One region of the Streptomyces sp. NPDC059564 genome, then DNA from elsewhere that is predicted to be linked to it. Evidence: riboswitches for the same ligand, from Rfam matches in the RefSeq annotation. Region 1 holds a riboswitch; each other region holds the start of a gene.
The links. A riboswitch is a leader RNA that binds a small molecule or an ion and turns the genes downstream of it on or off. The one in region 1 is predicted to bind cobalamin.

Region 1 (3,910 bases):
CGCCAAGGTCACCATGACCGCCCCGTTCATGCGGGCCTACACCGAACTCCTCGTCCGCACCTGCCACCGGCGCGGCGCCCACGCCATCGGCGGCATGGCCGCCCACGTCCCCGGCAAGGACGCGGAGGCCAACGAGGCGGCCCTCGCCAAGGTCCGCCTCGACAAGGAGCGCGAGGCCGAGGACGGCTACGACGGCTCCTGGGTGGCCCACCCCGGCCTGGTCCCCGTCTGCCGCGAGGTCTTCGACGGGGTGCTGGGGGACAGCCCGCACCAGATCGACCGGGCGCGCGAGGACGTCGAGGTCACGGCCGCCGACCTGCTGTCCGTCCGCCGGATCGGCTCGCCCCCGTCACAGGAGGGAGTCCGCTCCAACATCGCCGTGGCCCTGCGCTACTTCGACGCCTGGCTGCGCGGCAGCGGCGCCGTCGCCCTGTACGGGCTGATGGAGGACGCGGCGACCGCCGAGATCGCCCGCGTCCAGATCTGGCAGTGGCTCCGCCACGGATACGTGGACCGGGACACGGTCACGGCGCTCCTCGACGCCGAATGCGCCGCCCTGGCGGCCGAGGATCCGCGGGCCCTGGCCACCGAAGCCCGGGAGGTCTTCGTGAACACCGCGCTCGCCGCGCAACCGCCCGGCTTCTTCACGCCCGAGGCCTACACCCGTCACCTCGTACGCCGTGCCGAAGCGCGGGTGCACGCGTGAGCGCCCCCGCGAACCGGCGCGTCCAGCGCGTCGGCGTCGTCGGCGGCGGGCAGATGGGCGCCGGCATCGCCGAGGTCTGCGCCCGCGCCGGACTCGACACCGTCGTCGCCGAGGCCGACGCCACCGCCGCCCTGGCCGCCCGCGAACGCGTCGCCGTATCCCTCGAACGCGCCGTCCAGCGCGGCAAGCTCGACCGGATCTCCGCCGAGGACGCCCTGGCCCGGCTCGTGTTCACCGGGGACCTGGAGGACCTCGCCGACCGGCAGCTGGTCATCGAGGCCGTCACCGAGAACCCCGACGCGAAGGCGGAGGTCTTCACCCGCCTCGACAAGACCGTGGAGGACCCGGAGGCGATCCTCGCCACCAACACCTCCGCTATCCCGGTCATGCGGCTCGGCATGGCCACCCGCCGCGCCGACCGGGTCGTGGGACTGCACTTCTTCAACCCGGTCCCCGTCCTGCCGCTGGTGGAGGTCGTCTCCTCCCTCCACACCTCGGCCGACACCCTGGCCACCGTCGAGGCCTTCGCCCAGGGCGCCCTCGGCAAGACCACGGTCCGCTCCCAGGACCGGGCGGGCTTCGTCGTCAACGCGCTGCTGATCCCCTATCTCCTCTCGGCCATCCGCATGGCCGAATCGGGGTTCGCCAGCCCCGCCGACGTCGACGCCGGCATGGAACTGGGCTGCGCCCACCCCATGGGGCCGCTCAAACTCGCCGACCTGATCGGACTGGACACCGTCGAGGCCATCGCCCAGTCCCTCTACGAGGAGTTCAAGGAACCCCTGTACGCCCCGCCCCCGGTGCTCCGGCGGATGGTGCAGGCAGGTCTCCTCGGCCGCAAGAGCGGCCGCGGGTTCCACACGTACGGCCGCGGCTGAGGGGCCCCGGCACGTCTCCGGGCAGAGGGTGCGCCGGAGACGCGGAGAGCGGCGTGGGCGGGGCGAGTGGTGTCGCCGCGGCCCGCGCCGCGTCTCGTTTCCGCGTCCGGAACGTGGACAGCTGTGTTCATCCTCCGGTGCGGCGGCCTAGGGTGGCCCACGCAGCTGGTTCGCCCCGTCCGCCAGACGGGATGCGTCGTAAGAGGGAACCCGGTGGGAATCCGGGACTGCCCCGCAGCGGTGAGCGGGAACGACCGCCGTCATACGCACTGGGACCGGAACCGGTCCTGGGAAGCGACGGCCAGTAGGTGCCCGCCGGGAGACCGGCAGGCGTGCCCGCGAGTCCGAAGACCTGCCCGTTGCCCGTGCGCGATCGACCGCGCACGGTTTCCCGGTGACCTCGTGGGCGGGTTGGCGTGCACCTCGGACGGATCCTCCCGTCGCGTACCAGCCGTACGCGAAAGGCGGCGGTCCGCCCGTTCCGGCACCCCTCGCGCCCTCGGCCCCCACCGGGTCCATGGAGACACACTCGCGAAGGAGAGTTCCGTGACCACCGAGTCCGCAGCCGCGGCAGTACGGGCCACCGTGTACGGCTACCCCCGCCAGGGCCAGAACCGCGAACTGAAGAAGGCCGTCGAGGGCTACTGGAAGGGCCGCGTCAGCGCCGAAGCCCTCCGGGACACCGCCCGCGACCTGCGCCGCACCCACTGGGCCCAGCTCGCCGAGGCCGGCATCACCGAAGTCCCGACCGGCGACTTCTCGTACTACGACCATGTCCTGGACACCACCGTCATGGTCGGCGCGATCCCCGCCCGCCACCGGACGGCCGTCGCCGCGGACCCCCTCGACGGGTACTTCGCGATGGCGCGCGGCACCCAGGACGCGGCCCCGCTGGAGATGACCAAGTGGTTCGACACGAACTACCACTTCCTCGTCCCCGAACTGGGCCCCGACACCGTCTTCACGGCCGATTCCGCCCAGCAGGTCGCCGAACTGAAGGAGGCCCTGGCACTCGGCCACACCGCCCGCCCGGTCCTCGTCGGCCCGGTGACCTACCTGCTCCTCGCCAAGCCCGCCCCCGCCGCGGCGGCCGGGTTCGAGCCGCTGACCCTGCTCGACCGGCTGCTGCCCGTCTACGCCGAGGTCCTCGCGGACCTGCGCGCCGCGGGCGCCGAGTGGGTACAGCTCGACGAGCCCGCCCTCGTCCAGGACCGCACCCCGGCCGAACTGAACGTGGCCGCCCGCACCTACCGGGAGCTCGGCGCCCTGACGGAGCGCCCCAAGCTGCTCGTCGCCTCCTACTTCGACCGGCTCGGCGAGGCCCTGCCCGTCCTGGCCAAGGCGCCCGTCGAGGGACTCGCCCTCGACTTCACCGACGCCGCGGCAGCCAACCTCCGCGACCTCGCCGCCGTCGGCGGCATCCCCGGCAAGCGCCTGGTCGCCGGCGTCGTGAACGGCCGCAACGTCTGGATCAACGACTACGAGAAGGCCCTCGCCACCCTCGGCACCCTGCTCGGCCTCGCCGGCCGGGTCGACGTCGCCGCCTCCTGCTCCCTGCTCCACGTACCGCTGGACGCCACCGCCGAACGCGACATCGACCCGCAGATCCGGCGCTGGCTGGCCTTCGCCCGGCAGAAGACCACCGAGATCACCACCCTCGCCCGGGGCCTGGCCCAGGGCACCGACGCGATCACCGCCGAACTCGCCGCCAACCGGGCCGATCTCGCCTCCCGCGCCACCTCCCCGATCACCCGGGACCCCGCCGTACGGGCCCGCGCCGCCGCGATCACCGAGGCCGACGGCCGCCGCTCGCGGCCCTACCCCGCGCGCGCCGCCGCCCAGCGCGCCCACCTGGGCCTGCCGCTGCTGCCCACCACGACCATCGGCTCCTTCCCGCAGACCGACGAACTGCGCGTGGCCCGCGCCGACCTGCGGGCCGGGCGCATCGGCACCGCCGGGTACGAGGAGCGCATCAAGACCGAGATCCGCGAGGTCATCGCCTTCCAGGAGAAGACCGGCGTCGACGTCCTCGTGCACGGCGAGCCCGAACGCAACGACATGGTGCAGTACTTCGCCGAGCGGCTGACGGGCTACCTCGCCACCCGGCACGGCTGGGTCCAGTCGTACGGCACCCGCTACGTCCGCCCGCCGGTCCTGGCCGGGGACATCTCCCGCCCGGAGCCGATGACCGTGCGCTGGACGACGTACGCCCAGGCGCAGACGGCCAAGCCGGTCAAGGGCATGCTGACCGGGCCCGTCACCATGCTCGCCTGGTCCTTCGTACGCGACGACCAGCCCCTCGGGGAGACCGCCCGCCAGGTCGGTC
Region 2 (3,910 bases), on a different contig from region 1:
CGGCGGCCTGGTCCTGGACCCGGCCGCGCCGGTCACCCCGACGCAGGCCGTGGAGCAGCTGGCCCTGCGCGGCCTGCGCTACACCGGTGAGCGGTTCCCCGAGGACGTGCGCGCCGACGCGCGGCGGGCTCTCGACACCCACCCCGACGTCCTGTTGCTGCCCGCGACGTTCACGGTCGTGGAGCAGAGCCGCGCCCGCGGCTGGACCCCGGTCAGCGGCCCGCACGCGAGCGCGCACGCCGCCCGCAAGTCGCTGGACTTCGCCCTGACGTGGATGTGGCCCCGGATGCGCGGCCTCATCCCCGACGACGCCGACCCGCACACCGACGCCCGCACCCCGGCGGCCGGCGGGGGACCGGCGGGGAAGCTGGCCGCCTACGCCGAAGCCGCCGACGTGCTGCGCGCCGGACGCGTGAACCGGCTCGGATTCCAGGGCGCCACGTACCGGATCGCCCGCACCCGCCGCCTGCTGCGCTGGGGCCCCGACGGACCGGAAGGCCCGCGCCCGTCCGACATCAACAGCCAGGACCCCGCCCGCATCCACCTCGCGCTCGACGAGGACGGCCGGGTCATCCCCGAGGACTGACCCGCCGAGCCCGTCGGCACCGGTCACCCGCCGACCCGGCGGCTACGCTCAGTCCCCGACGCCGGCCGGGAGGCGCGGCGTACCCGCAGGAGAGGACGGGCCGTGCTGCGACTGGAATCGGACGACCCCCTGGCCGCGGCCGTCACCGCGGCGATCCGGGGCGGCGACCTCGCGGCATTGCGCCGGCTCCTGGAAGACCATCCCGGGCTCGCCGGCGCCCGCGTCGTCAAGCGCGGCGCGGCGGCGGGGGAGCGCAGCCTGCTGCACCTCGCCACCGACTGGCCGGGGCACTGCCCGCACACCGCCGAGGTGATCGCCCTCCTGGTGGCGGCCGGAGCCGACCCGGCGGCCCGCTTCGTCGGCGCGCACGAGGAGACCCCGCTGCACTGGGCCGCCAGCAACGACGACGTGACGGCCCTCGACGCCCTCGTCGCGGCGGGCGCCGACATCGAGGCCACCGGCGGGCTGATCGGCGCCGGCACCCCGCTCGCCGACGCCCGCGCCTTCGGCCAGTGGCGCGCCGCCCGCCGCCTCCTGGGGCACGGTGCCCGCCCCGATCTCCACGACGCCGCCACCCTCGGCCTGCTCGACCGCGTCACGGCCCTCCTCGACGCGGAGCCGGCCGAACCGGAGGAGGTGGACTGGGCGTTCTGGAACGCCTGCCACGGCGGCCAACTGTCCACGGCCCAGTACCTGTTGTCTCAAGGCGCGGACATCGACTGGATCGGCCACGCCGCCCAGACACCCCTGGACATGGCGTTGACCAGCGAGAACACCCAACTGATCGGCTGGCTCCGGGCCTGCGGCGCCCACACCCGGGCCGAAATCCACACCACTTGACCCCGGAATTCGGTGGATCTTCGCGGCGCGCCGTGCCATGGTTGGTCCCACCGAAGGGGTGTAGCTCAGCTGGCCAGAGCAACGGTCTCCAAAACCGTAGGTCGCAGGTTCGACTCCTGCCGCCCCTGCCATCGGAAAACAGCCAGAGGCCCGTGCCCGCGCGCAAACCGCCGCCGACACGGGCCTCCGGTGCGTCCGGATCCGGCCGGGGGGCTGGAGTTCCGGGCAAAAGGCCGCATCTGGCACACTTGGCCGGGTTGTCCCGGGCGGCGCAGGACAGGAAACCGGTGCGAATCCGGTGCGGTCCCGCCACTGTGACCGGTGATCCCGCCCGCGGGATCCCGGAAGTCAGACACTGACGCGCCGCCTCTTCACTTCGACCGGGGACGAGGATCCCCCGGAGAGGCCTCCCCATGTCGCGTTCCCGCGCAGCCCTGCGCTCCTTCGCCGCCCTCGCGTTCCTGATCCCGCTCGCCGCCTGCGGCGGACCCGGCCGGCCCGCCGCCTCCGAAGCGAAAGCCGCGCCCGGGTTCCCGTACACCCTCACCAACTGCGGTGTCAGCAGCACCTACCAGGCGCCGCCGCAGCGGGCCGTCACCATGAACCAGCACGCCACCGAGATCATGCTCGCCCTCGGACTCCAGGACCGGATCGCGGGCACGGCCTACCTCGACGACTCCGTGCTGCCCGCCTACCGGCCCGCCTACGACAAGATCAAGGTGCTGGCCGAGGAGTACCCCTCCAAGGAGGTCCTCCTCGGCGCCGACCCCGACTTCGTGTACGGCGGCTACGCCAGCGCCTTCGACAAGGCGCAGGGCCGCGACCGCGAAGGACTGGCGAAGTCCGGCATCAACTCCCGCCTGAGCGTGGAGTACTGCACCCAGGGCCCCGTCGGCCTCGCCCAGCTGAAGACCGAGATCACCGAAGTCGCCCGGACCTTCGGCGTGCCCGAACGCGGCGCCGCCCTCATCGAGGACGAGCAGCGCCGCGTCGACGCCGTCACCGCACGGGTGAAGGACAAGCCCAGGCCCTCCGTCTTCGTCTACGACTCGGGCGAGGACTCCGCCTTCACCTCGGGAGGCGACGGCATAGGCAACGAGATCGTCTCCCGCGCCGGGGGGACGAACGTCTTCGCCGACCTCAAGGACACCTTCGGCGACGTGTCGTGGGAGAAGGTCATCGAGCGCAAGCCCGAGGTCGTCCTCATCTACGACTACGGCGGCACCACCGTCGAGTCCAAGAAGCGGCGCCTGTTGAACGACCCGGCGCTGGCGCAGGTTCCCGCGATCAGGAACCAGCGGTTCGTCGTACTGCCGCTGTCATCCGCCGTCCTCGGCGTGCGGGTCGCCGACGCCGCCGAGTCCCTGGGCCGCCAGCTGCACCCCGACGCCGCGTGAAGCGGCGCCGGACCACCGCCGTCCTCGTCCTGCTCGCCGTCCTGCTCGCCGCGTCGGGGGTGGCGGGGCTCGCCCTGGGGCCCGTACGGATCGGCCCCGGCAAGGTCCTCGACCTCCTGCTCGCCGGGCCGGGGGCGGGCGGCGGGGCCTTCGCCTCCATCGTGTGGGACGTCCGCATGCCCCGGGTGCTCCTCGGGATGGTCGTCGGCGCCGGACTCGCCGTCGCGGGCGCCGTGCTCCAGGCCCTCGTGCGCAACCAGCTGGCCGATCCCTTCCTGCTGGGCGCCTCCTCGGGCGCCTCGGCGGGCGCCGTGCTCGTCCTCGTCTTCGGGACCGCCGCGGGCGCGGGCGCCGCCGGGTTCGCGACCGGGGCCGGGGTGCCGCTCGCCGCGTTCGCCGGTTCCATGGCCGCGCTCGTCGCCGTCTACGCGATGGCCCGGCGCGGCGGCACCATGACCACCGGCCGGCTGATCCTGGCCGGAGTCGCGGTGCAGTACGTCCTGTCCGCCCTGACCAGCCTGGTCCTCGTCCTGTCCGCGCGCCCCGACCAGATCCGCTCCGTGCTCTTCTGGACCCTGGGCGGGCTCGGCGGCGCCCGCTGGGACGAACTCGCCCTGCCCGCCGCCGCGCTGCTCGTCGGCACCGGCGTGCTCGTCACCCTGGCCCGGCCGCTCGACCTGCTGCTCGCGGGGGAGGAGGGCGCGCACACCCTCGGGCTGGACACCGGCCGCTTCCGGGCCGCCGTCTTCGTCCTCACCTCCCTCGTCATCGGGGTACTGGTGGCCTACAGCGGGGCGATCGGCTTCGTCGGGCTGATGGTTCCGCACGCCGCCCGCATGGTGGTCGGCGCCGGACACCGGGCGCTGCTGCCCGTCGCCGCGCTGGGCGGGGCCGTGTTCCTGACCCTGGCCGACCTGGTCGCCCGTACGGCCGCGGCGCCCGAGGAGATACCCGTCGGCGTGGTCACCGCGCTGGTGGGCGGACCGTTCTTCCTGTGGATGCTGCGCAGGTCCACCCGAACCGAAGGAGTGGCCGGATGACGGCCGGGAGTCCGGTGGAACTCGCCGTGGAGGCCGTGCGTTACGAG
Region 3 (3,910 bases), on a different contig from region 1:
GCGCAGCAGGGCCGTCACCGCCGGGGACCAGGCCTGGCGCAGGCCCGCCGAGGCCAGCAGCTCCGGGTCCGACAGGAGCACCGCCGCCGGACCGGTCCGGATGCCCGACGGGGTCAGCACCGCCGCGTCGTCGGCCCAGCGCACCGCGAGGTCCACGTCGTGCGTGGCCATCACCACCGTGGTGCCGGCCGCGCGCAGACCCGCCAGCACGTCCAGGAGGCGTTCCTGCCCGTCCGGGTCGAGCCCGGCCGTCGGCTCGTCCAGGATCAGCACGCGCGGGGCCATCGCCACCGCGCCCGCGATGGCCGCGCGCTTGCGCTGTCCGTACGACAGGAGGTGCGTGGGCCGGTCCCGCAGCGCGGTGATGTCCAGGGCGGCGAGGGCGGAGCCGACCCGCTCGCGGACCTCGGGCGCGGGCAGCCCGAGGTTCATCGGCCCGAAGGACACGTCCTGTTCGACGGAGGCCGCGAAGAGCTGGTCGTCGGGGTCCTGGACCACCAGCTGTACGGAGGTGCGCAGCCGGGTCAGGCCCGCCCGGTCGTGGGCGACCTCCGCGCCGTCCAGGCGCAGCGTGCCCGCGGCGGGGCGCAGGCCGCCGCTCAGCAGCCGCATCAGCGTGGTCTTGCCGCTGCCGTTGCGGCCCAGCAGGACCAGCGCCCGCCCCTGCTCGATCCCGAAGTCCACGCCCGACAGCACGGCCGGGCCGTCCTCGTAGGCATAGCCCGCGCCGGCCAGCTCCACCACCACGCTCACAGGTACAGCTCCTTCAGTACGAGGGTCCCCGCGACCACGGCGGTCAGCAGGGCGGCGGAGGCCGTGAGGAACCGCCAGGACAGCGCCGCGTCCGGTACGAGGACGCGCAGCGCGCCGTCGTAGCCGCGGCCGGCCAGGCCTTCCTGGAGGCGGGCGGCGCGGTCGAAGGCCCGGACGAAGGAGGTCGCGGCGAGCCCGGCCAGCGAACGCCACACCGCCGCCCGGCTCGTCTGCCCGAGCCGGGCGGCCTGGGCCCGGCGGACCTGGGTCATCGAGTCCAGCAGCAGGAAGCCGATCCGGTACATGACGAGGGCGACGTCCACCACCGGGGCGGGCACCCCCGCCCGCACCAGCCGCGGCAGGACGTCCGAGACGGGGGTGGTGAAGGCGAACAGCAGCACGCCGAGCGAGGCCGCCGAGGTGCGCAGCAGGAGTTCGGCCGCGTGCCGGGGGCCGTCCGGGGCGAGGGAGGCGAAGCCGGCCGGGCCGCCGAGCGAGACCAGCAGCGGCAGCGCCCCGGTCACGCAGAAGCCCAGCGGCACCCGGAAGGCCCGCCACAGCTGCCGGCCCGCGACCCCGGCCGGACCCAGCAGCACGGCCAGCGTCGCGGCGCCGACCAGCGGCCCGCCGGGCCAGGGCGGCAGGCACACGGCGGCGACCGTCAGTCCGAGCCCCAGGAGCGCCTTCTCCAGCGGATGCCGCCCCCGCCACCGGCTCGCGTGCGCCGCCACGTCGATCGGCAACACCGCCTACGCCTCCGGCGGGGCGGGGACGGGCGACGCGTCGGGGCTCGCGGCCGCCGCCTGGGCCAGGCCCTGGCGGCGCCCCTTGCGGACGCCGAAGTAGTACGCGAGCAGGCCCGCGCCCAGGGCGGCCTGGAGGGCGAACAGTGCCGACTCGACCTCCCCGGACGGGGGTTCGTACAGCGGCGAGAACCAGGGCTCGTAGTCCGGCTTCAGTTCCGTGATGGCCGACTCGGCCTGCGCGTCCGCGCCCGTGAACGGCTCCTCCTTACCGTCGCCGAGCCCCAGCGCGAGCGGGAGCACGGCCAGCGCCGCCACCACGAGCAGCAGCAGGGTGTTGATCTTCGCGTTCCGGGACATCGCCATCAGAGGGCCGCCTCCTGCTTCGCCTTCGCGCTGCCGGTCAGCTTCGCGACCCCGAGCCGGACCAGGTCCGACTTGCTGGACTGCATCAGCAGCCGCATCACGAGGACGGTCAGCAGGCCCTCGCTCACCGCGAGCGGGATCTGGGTCAGGGCGAAGATGCCCGCGAACTTCTCCAGCGCGCCCGGGAATCCGCTGCCCGGATCCGGGAAGGCCAGCGCCAGCTGGACGGAGGTGACGCAGTAGGTGACGAGGTCGGCGACGAAGGCCCCGCAGAAGACCGTCACCATCAGCGGCGCACCCGACTTCCGCAGCAGCCGGTACACGCCGTAGCCCGCCCAGGGGCCGGCGATGGCCATCGAGAAGACGTTCGCGCCGAGGGTGGTGAGCCCACCGTGCGCGAGCAGCAGCGCCTGGAAGAGCAGGGTGATCGTGCCGAGCACCGCCATGATCGGCGGCCGGAACAGGATGGCCCCGAGCCCGGTTCCGGTCGGGTGCGAGCAACTGCCCGTCACCGACGGGATCTTGAGTGCGGACAGGACGAACGTGAACGCACCCGACGCCCCGAGCAGCAGCGTGCTCTCCGGGTTCGCCTTCACCTCGCGGGTGAGGGCGCGGACGCCGTGGACGACGAACGGGGCGGACGCGGCGCCCCAGGCGACCGCGTGCAAGGGGGGCAGGAACCCCTCGGCTATATGCATGGTTGTGGGAGACCTCTCCAGCACCTCGTGGATGGACGACGCGCCCCGGCCGGTCTCCTGGCTCACGGGTACTGATGCCCTGACTCCGCCTTCCCGGGGCCGTGCGGTCTCCCGCGCGGGCCCAGTGGCTTCCCGCGTACGTACAGGAGTGGAGCCGGACTTCCCGATCACAGTGGCGAGGGCCGCACCGGTTTTCCACCGGTTTCCCGAACGCCAAGGCCAGCTGACCCTAGTCGGCCGCACGGACCGGTCACAACCCGCCCCAATCCCGCCGATCGGGTGGCCGGATTCCGCTTGGCTGTCACCCAACGTGTTCACGCCGCTACCATCTGCACCAACCGCCCCGCCCGAAAAGGGAGTTCCGCATGGCCGTGACCACCGAAGACTGGCTGCCCCGCATCGCCGCGCTGTTCCGCACCTACGATCTCGACGGCGACGGCCAGCTCGGCCGCGAGGACCTCATCGCCTACGCCGGCCGGCTCGGCGAGCAGCTCACCGAACCCGGTGACACCCGCCGCCGCACCGCCCTCTTCGACGCCTACAACGAACTCTGGACCCAGCTCCAGACCGCCGCCGACACCGACCGCGGCGGCCGCGTCAGCGAGCAGGAGTTCGTCGCGGCCGCCGCCCGCGACGCCTTCGACGGAGACCGCACCTTCCGCGCCTCCACCCTGCGTGCCCTCGACGCCCTCGCCGACGCCCTCGACCGGGACGGGGACGGCCGCATCGACCGCGCCGAGTACGAGCGCCTCTTCGGCGCGACGGGCCTCTCCGCGGGCACCGACGCCCTCGCCTTCGACCGGATCGACGCGGACGGCGACGGCGCCGTCAGCCGCGAGGAACTGCGCGCCGCCGCCGTGTACCTCTTCCCGCTGGCCGACCCCGCCTGGCTGACCGGCGCCGGCCACCGCCCCGACCGCACCCGCGGCATCGCCCTGGTCGCCCACGACGCCCGCAAGGCGGACCTGCTCGCCTGGGCCGAGCGCCGGGCCGCCGACCTCAAGCCGTATCGCCTCTACGGCACCGGCACCACCGGCACGCTGATCAACCGCATGATCGGCCTGGACGTCACCCCGCTGCGCAGCGGCCCGCTCGGCGGCGACCAGCAGATCGGCGCGCTCGTCACCCAGGGCGAGATCGACATGCTGGTCTTCTTCTACGACCCGCTCGCCTCCCACCCGCACGGCGACGACGTCCGCGCCCTGATCCGGCTCGTCACGCTGGCCGACGTACGGCTGGCGCTGAACGCCGCGAGCGCGGACGCGATGATCGAGAGCCTGTAGCGGCGGCCGCGGGGACCGGGGGTCGGGGGTGCGGAGTGGCCCGGACGGGCGCGGCCCGCTGGCGGCC
Region 4 (3,910 bases), on a different contig from region 1:
CCAGGAACAGGTTCAGCGACTGCGCCTGGTCGAGGAACGGCGTACGGGCCGCCGCCATGTCGATCAGACCGCGCTGCGGGATCTCCCACGCCGTGCGGTACAGCTCGCGCACCTCGGCCGGGATCCAGCCGAAGCCCTGCACGGAGCCGCTGGACTCGCGCAGCGCCTCGCGGGTCTGCGCGTCCCACACGCCGAGCTTCTTCAGCTCCTCCACCAGGTAGCCGTTGACCTGGAGGAACTCGCCGCTGAGCGTCTCGCGCTTGAAGAGGTTGGAGACCTGCGGCTCGATGCACTCGTACACGCCCGCGATGGAGGCGATGGTCGCCGTCGGGGCGATGGCCAGGAGCAGCGAGTTGCGCATGCCGCTCTTCGCGATGCGGGCGCGCAGGGCGTCCCAGCGCTCGGGCCAGTTCAGCTCGACGTCGTAGTGGTCGGGGTGCAGGACGCCGCGGGCGGTGCGGGTCTGCTCCCAGGCCGGGAGGGGGCCGCTGCGCTCGGCGAGGTCGCAGGAGGCCTCGTACGCGGCCAGCATGATGCGCTCGGAGAGCTTGGTGGACAGGGCCTTCGCCTCGGGGGAGTCGAAGGGCATCTTCATCTTGAAGAAGACGTCCTGGAGGCCCATCGCGCCCAGGCCCACGGGCCGCCAGCGGGAGTTGGAGCGCCCGGCCTGCTCGGTCGGGTAGAAGTTGATGTCGACGACGCGGTCGAGGAAGGTGACGGCGGTGCGGACGGTCTCGTCCAGGCGCTCCCAGTCGATCTCCCCGTCCACCACGAAGGCGCCCATGTTGACCGAGCCGAGGTTGCAGACGGCGGTCTCGCCGTCGTTGGTGACCTCGATGATCTCGGTGCACAGGTTGGAGGAGTGGACGACCGTGCCCGGCTCGGCGGTCTGGTTCGCCGTGCGGTTGGAGGCGTCCTTGAAGGTCATCCAGCCCTGGCCGGTCTGCGCGAGGGTGCGCATCATCCGGCCGTACAGGTCGCGGGCGGGCATCGTCTTGCGGGCCAGGCCGGCCTCTTCGGCCTTGCGGTAGGCGGCGTCGAAGTCGTCGCCCCACAGGTCGACCAGCTCGGGGACGTCGGCCGGGGAGAACAGCGACCAGTCGGCGTCGGCGTTCACGCGGCGCATGAACTCGTCCGGCACCCAGTGGGCGAGGTTCAGGTTGTGCGTACGGCGCTGGTCCTCACCGGTGTTGTCGCGGAGCTCCAGGAACTCCTCGATGTCCGCGTGCCAGGTCTCCAGGTAGACGGCGGCGGCGCCCTTGCGGCGGCCGCCCTGGTTCACGGCGGCGACGGAGGCGTCGAGGGTCTTCAGGAACGGCACGATGCCGTTGGAGTGGCCGTTGGTGCCGCGGATCAGCGAACCGCGGGCGCGGATGCGGGAGTACGACAGGCCGATGCCGCCGGCGTGCTTGGAGAGGCGCGCGACCTGGTGATAGCGGTCGTAGATCGAGTCCAGCTCGTCCAGCGGGGAGTCCAGCAGGTAGCAGGAGGACATCTGCGGGTGGCGGGTGCCGGAGTTGAAGAGCGTGGGGGAGGACGGCAGGTAGTCCAGGCGGCTCATCAGCCGGTAGAGGGAGGCGACTTCCTCGACGGCCTGGACGGACTCGTTCTCGGCGAGGCCGCAGGCCACGCGCAGCATGAAGTACTGCGGGGTCTCGATCACCTGGCGGGTGATGGGGTGGCGCAGCAGGTAGCGGCTGTGCAGGGTGCGCAGGCCGAAGAAGCCGAAGCGGTCGTCCGCGCCCTCGGCGAGCGCGTGCTCGACCAGGGAGTCGAGCCGGGCGGCGTGGAGGGCCACGAACTCGGCGGTGCGGTCGGCGATCAGGCCCTCGCGGTGGCCCACGGCGACGGATTCGGCGAAGGAGGTCGACCCCTGGCCCGCGGCCTCGTCGGCCACGGCCAGCGTGAGCAGGCGGGCGGCGAGGCGGGAGTACGCCGGGTCCTCCGAGATCAGGCCCGCGGCGGCCTCGGTGGCCAGCCCCCGCAGCTCGGCCTCGTCCGCGACGGAGCTGCGGCCGCGCAGGGCGGCGGCGGCGACCCGGCCCGGGTCGGTGTCGGCGAGGTCGGCCGTCAGCTCGGTGAGGGTCCGCAGCAGCGCGGCCCCGGGGCCTTCGGCTGCGGGCTGGTCGGACTCGGCGCGCGGTGCGGCAGGCGCGATGGTCACGGGGGGAGCTCTCCCTCGCTCGGCCCGGTCATCGGCGGGGCGGGGCGCGGGCGGGCGCATGCGGGCGTGGCGGGAAGGCGCACCACCGCATGGCGTCCACCGGCCCAACCGCGAGGCCCGGACGAATCGGCACCCGGTTCGGTCGAGCCGGGCGCGCTGTCGGCAGGTCCTCGGACTTGCGGAGCACGAATGGGTGCACTTCACACCGTTGCGGGACAGTTCCGGATTCGCACCGGATTCCCCTGCGACGACAGCAGCCATGAGCATACATGTGGGGGCGGCCCGATGCGGTAGCCCCCACATGTAGTGTCGGCGCGCCCTTCGCTCAGCGTGGTGTCACAGCTCCAGTCGGTATGTGAGGAGGGTCAGCGCGGGGATCGGGGACCAGTCCAGCTCCGGCGTACGGACGAAGCCGAGGCGCCCGTAGAGGCGTTGGGCGCCCTCCATGGCGGGCTGGGTCGACAGCACCAGCGCCGTGACCTCCAGGGCCCGGGCACGGTCGACGCAGGCGCGTACGAGGGCCTCGCCGACCCCCTTGCCGCGCGCGGCGGAGGTCACGGCCAGCATCCGGAACTCGGCCTCGCCGGGTCCCGCGATGTCGGCGAGCCGGCTGCCGGGTGCGGCGAACGTCACTCCGCCGAGCAGCTCTTCGTCCTGTGCCGCGACGAGCACCTCGCCGTCGCCGGCCCGGCCCGCGACGTCCCGCAGGACGTTCAGGTAGTGGTCGTCCTCGTTCAGGTCGAGCAGTCCGTCCCCGGTGTAGGCCTGCCCGGTGATCTCGCCCAGCTCGTCGTATTCGGCGGGCACGGCCGCCCGGATCTCGAAGTCCATGGCTCCGAGTGTGCACGGGCGCCCGCGCGAAGGGCCGCCGGGTTCCCTCGGAGGGGAGCCCGGCGGCCCGGTGTCCTGCGCGGTGCGGGGTTCAGCAGCAGCGGAAGCCCTCGCGGGGGTCCGCTTCGCGGGCGTCCGTGCGGGCCCGCTCGAAGGCGCGCCGGGTCAGGACCTCGGCGTCCGGGTCGTGCGAGCGGGCGTGGGCGACGTAGCGCTCGTACGCGGCCTCGCCCGAGAACTCCCGTACGTAGAACCGCGCCTTCGCCAGCGCCCCGCGGACGCCGCTCACCTGACGGGTTCCGGGACCCGGCCGCCGCCGCTGTCGAGGCCGGCCGCCGCGAGCTCGGCCTTCTCCTCGGCGGTGGCGACCAGCCCGGCCGGGGCGACGATCTTCGACTCGGTCCACGGCACCTCGGACAGCCGCACCGAGCCCGGGTCGGCGACGGCCTTGAGACAGGTCCGGGCCGCGTCCGCGAGCACGATCAGGATCAGCACCGCGAAGAGCGCGGACAGGACGCCGTCGACCGTGGCGTTGGTGACCACGGTGTGCATCTCGTCCATGTTCTTGGCGGGCGGCAGCACCTTCCCCGCGTCGATGCCGCTCTGGTACTTGTCGCGCTGCGCGAAGAACCCGACCTTCACGTCCTCAGAGAAGATCTTCTGGTAGCTCGCGGTGAGCGTGACGGCCACGTCCCAGGCCAGCGGGACGCCCGTGATCCAGGCCCACTTGAGCCGCCCGGACTTCACCAGCAGCGTGGTGCAGACGGCCAGGGCCACCGCCGCGAGCAGCTGGTTCGCGATCCCGAACAGCGGGAAGAGCTGGTTGATGCCGCCCAGCGGGTCCTTGACGCCGACCCACAGGAAGTACCCCCAGCCGCCGACCACGATCGCGCTCGCCAGCCACACGCCCGGCTT

Region 2: another riboswitch for cobalamin. It lies ahead of ACFV0Q_RS22060 (ABC transporter substrate-binding protein); the one in region 1 lies ahead of metE (5-methyltetrahydropteroyltriglutamate--homocysteine S-methyltransferase).
Region 3: another riboswitch for cobalamin. It lies ahead of ACFV0Q_RS36465 (energy-coupling factor ABC transporter permease); the one in region 1 lies ahead of metE (5-methyltetrahydropteroyltriglutamate--homocysteine S-methyltransferase).
Region 4: another riboswitch for cobalamin. It lies ahead of ACFV0Q_RS17310 (ribonucleoside-diphosphate reductase subunit alpha); the one in region 1 lies ahead of metE (5-methyltetrahydropteroyltriglutamate--homocysteine S-methyltransferase).

Annotation. Positions count from the first base shown of each region.
Region 1 covers NZ_JBHWBP010000064.1:9,984-13,893, forward strand. Annotated here, with positions in the region: gene aceB (malate synthase A) at 1-706, shown strand, start outside; gene ACFV0Q_RS14390 (3-hydroxybutyryl-CoA dehydrogenase) at 703-1,584, shown strand; cobalamin riboswitch at 1,734-1,959, shown strand; gene metE (5-methyltetrahydropteroyltriglutamate--homocysteine S-methyltransferase) at 2,131-3,910, shown strand, end outside.
Region 2 covers NZ_JBHWBP010000131.1:13,744-17,653, forward strand. Annotated here, with positions in the region: gene ACFV0Q_RS22045 (DUF5954 family protein) at 1-586, shown strand, start outside; gene ACFV0Q_RS22050 (ankyrin repeat domain-containing protein) at 689-1,426, shown strand; tRNA gene ACFV0Q_RS22055 (tRNA-Trp) at 1,481-1,557, shown strand; cobalamin riboswitch at 1,665-1,804, shown strand; gene ACFV0Q_RS22060 (ABC transporter substrate-binding protein) at 1,840-2,823, shown strand; gene ACFV0Q_RS22065 (FecCD family ABC transporter permease) at 2,820-3,863, shown strand; gene ACFV0Q_RS22070 (ABC transporter ATP-binding protein) at 3,860-3,910, shown strand, end outside.
Region 3 covers NZ_JBHWBP010000401.1:553-4,462, forward strand. Annotated here, with positions in the region: gene ACFV0Q_RS36450 (ATP-binding cassette domain-containing protein) at 1-753, opposite strand, end outside; gene cbiQ (cobalt ECF transporter T component CbiQ) at 750-1,499, opposite strand; gene ACFV0Q_RS36460 (energy-coupling factor ABC transporter substrate-binding protein) at 1,503-1,856, opposite strand; gene ACFV0Q_RS36465 (energy-coupling factor ABC transporter permease) at 1,862-2,560, opposite strand; cobalamin riboswitch at 2,590-2,793, opposite strand; gene ACFV0Q_RS36470 (methylglyoxal synthase) at 2,926-3,843, shown strand.
Region 4 covers NZ_JBHWBP010000087.1:7,821-11,730, reverse strand. Annotated here, with positions in the region: gene ACFV0Q_RS17310 (ribonucleoside-diphosphate reductase subunit alpha) at 1-2,164, opposite strand, end outside; cobalamin riboswitch at 2,308-2,441, opposite strand; gene ACFV0Q_RS17305 (GNAT family N-acetyltransferase) at 2,501-2,995, opposite strand; gene ACFV0Q_RS17300 (CstA-like transporter-associated (seleno)protein) at 3,087-3,284, opposite strand; gene ACFV0Q_RS17295 (carbon starvation CstA family protein) at 3,281-3,910, opposite strand, start outside.